Linked DNA regions of Bradyrhizobium sp. AZCC 1610. The protein of the gene in region 2 interacts with the protein of the main gene of each other region in a pairwise test. Links are inferred from orthologs where the notes say so. Each region holds a gene or a part of one and is shown on either strand. Other genes may lie near its edges.

Region 1 (2,872 bases), 4.0 Mb from region 2 along the record:
ACCGGCCGCTCCGCCTGCATGAATCAGTTGCGCCAGACCATCGACCGGGCGGCCAAGGCCAACAGCCGCATCCTGATCGTCGGCCCCTCCGGTTCGGGCAAGGAACTGGCCGCGCGCACGCTGCACAATGCATCGAGCCGTGCAGAAGGACCGTTCATCGTCATCAACGCCGCCGCGATCACTCCGGAGCGGATGGAAGTCGAATTGTTCGGTATCGAGCAGTCGAACGGCGAGCAGGCGCGCAAGCCGGGCGCGCTGGAGGAGGCCCACGGCGGCACGCTGTTCATCGACGAAATCGCCGACATGCCGCGCGAGACCCAGAACAAGATCCTGCGCGTGCTGGTCGATCAGACCTTTCAGCGCGCGGGCGGCACCGGCAAGATCCATGTCGATGTTCGCATCGTCTCCTCGACTGCGCGCAACCTGGAGGAAGAAATATCGGAAGGGCGATTCCGCGAGGATCTCTACCACCGGCTGTCGGTGGTGCCGATCCGCGTCCCCCCACTGTCGGAACGCCGCGAGGACATCCCCGAACTGATCGACTATTTCATGGACCAGATATCGGCGGCGACGGGCTTGCCGAAGCGGCAGATCGGCCAGGACGCAATGGCGGTATTGCAGTCGCATGTCTGGCCCGGCAACGTCCGCCAGCTCCGCAACAATGTCGAGCGCGTCATGATTCTGGCCGGCGGCGGTCCTGAAGCGATCATCACCGCCGACATGCTGCCGCAGGATGTGGGTTCGATGGTGCCGGCGATGCCGACCAGCAACAATGGCGAGCACATCATGGGACTGCCGCTGCGCGAGGCACGGGAAGTGTTCGAGCGTGACTACCTGATCGCGCAGATCAGCCGGTTCTCGGGCAACATTTCGCGCACCGCCGAATTCGTCGGTATGGAGCGTTCAGCGCTACACCGCAAGCTCAAGGCGCTTGGGGTTGGCTGAGACTTGAGTGAATCGCTTGTTCCGTACGTTCCGGAATCTGCGGCTCATCTCGCTCGCTTTGAGCCGATCCATGCACTTGCTTTGGAATATTTATCTCTTTCCGCACTTTTACGGAGAATGGCCACTGGGTTCCTGCTAGGCGGGGCCCGAACCGGCTTGCCTTAAAACCGCGCGTACCCTCTAATCGTGCTGCCGAGCCGACCGGAGGGGGATCTCAGGGGACGCCGGCGAGTCGGGGCAGGCTCCGTGAGAGAGCAACAACCGGCTTAACAAAAAGAAGCACGAGACGGCGGGACAAAAACAATGGCGGCAGACCGCGCACAAAATCTACAAGACACCTTCCTTAATCACGTTCGTAAAACGAAAACGCCACTAACGATTTTTCTGGTCAACGGAGTGAAACTGCAGGGGATTGTTACCTGGTTTGACAACTTCTGCTTGCTGCTTCGGCGCGACGGTCATTCGCAGCTTGTTTACAAGCATGCGATCTCGACCATCATGCCGGGGGCTCCGATTCAGTTGTTCGAAGGCGGCGAGGATGCACCGGCGTGAGAGTGAACTGATTGGAACCCCTTGAACGTAAAGGGAGTGCCGATCGTCCGCGGTCGGCGGGGGGTAAGCAAAGCGGGCGGGTGATCGTCATCGGCCCTTACTTGCGAATGCGCCGCGGCGATGCCGATGCGCAGGCGAGCGATGTCGAGCGCGACTCCGAGGCCCGGCTCGAGGAAGCGACGGGTCTGGCGCGCGCCATCGACCTCACGATCGCCGATGCGCTGATTGCGCCTATCAGCCAGATCAGGCCTGCGACCTATCTCGGCAAGGGCAAGGTCGAGGAGATCACCGGCCTGATCGCGGGCCACGATATCGAACTTGTGGTGATGGATTGCGCGCTGTCACCGATCCAGCAGCGCAATCTCGAGAAGGCGTGGAACACCAAGGTGCTCGACCGCACTGGCCTGATCCTAGAAATCTTCGGTCGCCGCGCCAAGACCAAGGAAGGCGCGCTGCAGGTCGAACTGGCGCATCTCAATTATCAGCGCAGCCGGCTGGTGCGCTCCTGGACCCATCTGGAGCGCCAGCGCGGCGGATTCGGATTCATGGGCGGCCCCGGCGAGACCCAGATCGAAGCCGACCGACGCCTGATCGGCGACCGCATCGCGCGGCTGGAAAATGAACTGAAGAAGGTGCAGGCGACGCGGCGGCTGCATCGCGCCGGCCGGCAGCGTGTGCCGTACCGCGTGGTGGCGCTGGTCGGCTATACCAACGCCGGCAAGTCGACGCTGTTCAACCGGCTCACGCGTGCCGACGTGCAGGCGGCCGACATGCTGTTTGCGACACTGGATCCTACGCTGCGCGCGCTGAGCCTGCCGCATGGCGGCAAGGCGATGCTGTCGGACACTGTCGGATTCATTTCGAACCTGCCGACGCAACTCGTCGCGGCGTTTCGCGCCACGCTGGAAGAGGTGCTGGAGGCCGATATCATTCTCCACGTCCGCGATATCTCGCATGAAGACGCGGAGGCGCAGGAGCGCGACGTCGACACCGTGCTGCGCCAGCTCGGAATTGATCTGGACGCCGGCGCGCGCATCCTCGAAGTCTGGAACAAGATCGATCGCTTCGATCCCGAGGAACGCGAAAACCTGCGCAATATCGCCGCGCGCCGTCCGGCGGAGCACCCCTGTTTCCTGGTCTCCGCCGTATCGGGCGAGGGCGTCAATGAGCTATTGACCGCGATCGAGGATCGGCTGGCGGCGACGCGCACGACGCTCGATCTGTCGATCGATGCTTCCGATGGCGCCGGCATCAGCTGGCTGCATCGCAATGCCGAAGTGCTCAACAAGGAGCTCCACGACGGCCGCTTCGACATGACCGTGCGCGTCGACGAGACCAAGCGCGACATCGTGGTCTCCAGGTTCGACGCCGTGCC
Region 2 (2,938 bases):
GCCGGCGCGATCAATTCCGCCGGCACGTCGCCCTCGTCCGAAAAATCAATCCCAGCCTCGATCAAGGCAGACGCTTCGATGATACGCGCGCGCCAATCGCGCGCTCTGTCGCCAAGCAGTCCCTTCAATTGGCGCAGCGCCTGGCGCCGCTGCCGATCGGTGTCGGCATGGATGAGATCATCGAGACCTTCGGCCTCGGTCAGATCGAGCTTGCCGTTCTCGAAAGCCCGTCGGGTAAATTCCCCGGGCTCGGCCGGGCGAACATCTTCGAATGCGGACAGCGCCGCGAACAAGGCGGCCAGCACCGCACGCCCGCCATGGACGTGAAATTCCGCGACGTCTTCCCCGGTCGCGCTGGCCGGACCCGGAAACCACAGCATCACGGCATCGTCGATCGGCCGCTGGCCGACATCCCCAAGCAGCACGCGGGCGGCCATTCGCGGCGACGGCAGTTTACCGGCAAGCGCCATCACGATCTTTCCAGCCTGCGGACCCGACACGCGCACCAACGCGATCGCGCTTGGTGGCCGGCCCGACGACAGTGCAAAGATGGTCTGATCCCGCGGATGCATGGCCTATTTGTGCGGGCGGTTTTGAAAAGGCAACGCGATTCGGGGCCTGAATGCGCAGGCGATACAGCGGGTCTACCGCGGACAGGGCGGCAATAATGCTGCAAAACCCCGGAGAAGCGCCCTCCTCCTGATACCTAGATCCAAACAAATAGTATAAAATTCAATATCTTAAATGGTTAACCAATCGCCAAGACCGATTTTCCAATGCTGCATTCGCATCGCAGCGACGCCCGCGGCATGAAAAAAGGCGCCTCGTAGTGTGCGAGGCGCCCTCCTCCAAACCCGGCCTGATGGCTCAGGTATTCATGGAATCGAAGAACTCCGAGTTGTTCTTGGTGTTCCGGAGCTTGTCGAGCAGGAAGTCGATCGCGTCCATGGTGCCCATCGGATTGAGGATCCGGCGCAGCACGTACATTTTCTTCAGAAGCTGCGGATCGGTGATCAACTCTTCCTTGCGGGTGCCGGAGCGCGAGATGTCGATCGCCGGGAAGGTCCGCTTGTCCGAGACCTTGCGGTCGAGGATCAGTTCGGAGTTACCGGTGCCCTTGAATTCTTCGAAGATGACTTCGTCCATACGGCTGCCGGTATCGACCAGCGCGGTCGCGATGATCGTGAGCGAACCGCCCTCCTCGATGTTTCGCGCGGCGCCGAAGAATCGTTTCGGCCGCTGCAGCGCGTTGGCATCGACACCGCCGGTCAACACCTTGCCGGATGACGGCACCACGGTGTTGTAAGCGCGGCCCAGACGTGTGATCGAGTCGAGAAGGATGACCACGTCGCGGCCGTGCTCGACGAGCCGCTTGGCCTTCTCGATCACCATCTCGGCGACCTGGACGTGACGCACGGCGGGTTCGTCAAAGGTGGACGACACCACCTCGCCCTTCACCGAACGCTGCATGTCCGTGACTTCTTCCGGACGCTCGTCGATCAGCAGCACGATCAGATAGCATTCCGGATGATTGGCGGTGATCGAATGCGCGATGTTCTGCATCAGCACGGTCTTGCCGGTGCGCGGCGGCGCCACGATCAGCGCACGCTGGCCTTTGCCGATCGGGGCGACGATGTCGATCACCCTTGCAGAAAGGTCTTTGCGCGTCGGGTCTTCGAGCTCGAGGCGGAAGCGCTGGTCCGGAAACAGCGGCGTCAAATTGTCGAAATTGACCTTGTGCTTGGACTTTTCCGGATCCTCGAAATTGAGGGTGTTGACCTTCAGCAGCGCAAAATAGCGTTCGCCTTCTTTCGGGCTGCGGATGTGGCCTTCGATGGTGTCGCCGGTGCGAAGGCCGAAGCGGCGGATCTGCGACGGCGAGACGTAGATGTCGTCTGGGCCGGGCAGATAGTTGGCGTCGGGCGAGCGCAGAAAGCCGAAGCCGTCGGAGAGAACCTCAACGACGCCTTCGCCGATAATGTCGATTTCCTGGATCGCGAGCTGCTTGAGGATAGCGAACATCAGCTCCTGCTTGCGCATGGTGCTGGCATTTTCGACCCCGTTCTCTTCCGCGAACGAGACGAGCTCGGCCGGCGTTTTCGATTTGAGGTCCTGGAGTTTCATTTCCCGCATTGGGGTGGTCCTGTGGAGTGTTTCTTTAGGGAAGGGGTGCGAGGTGGCTTAAGGAAAAAGCGGACACGAAAAATGGAAGGTCCGCAGGTCTAAGCAAGGAAAGCGCCGGTGAGGCTTCAAACCTGATGCGGCGGCCGGTCCAATGAAGGAGCCGGAACGCAACCACATCCGCCTGCGTGGGGTGGGATTTCGACAATATAGAAAATCATCCGGCGCTTCGCAAGCAGCTGGAAAACCGGGTCACGTCGAAAGCTCAGGTCTAGAACGGCTTCACGATCACCATGATAACGATGAGGATCATCAGAACAGTCGGTACCTCATTGATAATACGATAGAATTTTTGGCTTCTGGTATTCCGGTCGGCGGCGAAATCCTTGACCCAGCGGGAAAAAAAGCCGTGGACACCCGACAGGATGAGCACCAGCGTCAGTTTGGCGTGAAACCAGCCGGACGTGTACCAATGCCCGCTCCAAGCCAGATAAAGCCCGGCCAGCCAAGTGACGATCATCGCCGGATTGATGATCGCCTTCAGCAGTCGCCATTCCATCACCTTGAAAATCTCGGACTGCTTAGATCCGACCTCGGCCTCGCAGTGATAGACGAACAGCCGCGGCAGATAGAGCATGCCAGCCATCCACGAGATGATCGCAATCACGTGCAGCGCCTTGATCCACGGATACGCGGTGATCGTGATCCACTCGTACATTGCAGTCGCCTGACCTTGCTCGTCCCTGGAACTTCCGACGCTCGCAGCGTTGCGAAGAAGCGCTGCCAGCCAGGGGACGCAAGACATATCCGCAAAGCA

The links. Proteins that work in one complex are often made in the same cells at the same time.
Region 1: the proteins of rho (region 2) and hfq interact in binary tests that used the Escherichia coli proteins (3 or more experiments, as listed by UniProt). The link is inferred for Bradyrhizobium sp. AZCC 1610 from one-to-one orthologs.

The regions. Positions count from the first base shown.
Region 1 is NZ_JAZHRR010000001.1:3,234,656-3,237,527, forward strand. It holds hfq (RNA chaperone Hfq), read left to right. Parts: upstream 1-1,248; coding sequence 1,249-1,497; downstream 1,498-2,872. Other genes in the region: ntrX (nitrogen assimilation response regulator NtrX), read left to right, coding at 1-945; hflX (GTPase HflX), read left to right, coding at 1,605-2,872. UniProt on the Escherichia coli protein: RNA chaperone that binds small regulatory RNA (sRNAs) and mRNAs to facilitate mRNA translational regulation in response to envelope stress, environmental stress and changes in metabolite concentrations.
Region 2 is NZ_JAZHRR010000001.1:7,247,431-7,250,368, forward strand. It holds rho (transcription termination factor Rho), read right to left. Parts: upstream 2,134-2,938; coding sequence 868-2,133; downstream 1-867. Other genes in the region: mnmE (tRNA uridine-5-carboxymethylaminomethyl(34) synthesis GTPase MnmE), read right to left, coding at 1-572; hemJ (protoporphyrinogen oxidase HemJ), read right to left, coding at 2,393-2,839. UniProt on the Escherichia coli protein: Facilitates transcription termination by a mechanism that involves Rho binding to the nascent RNA, activation of Rho's RNA-dependent ATPase activity, and release of the mRNA from the DNA template.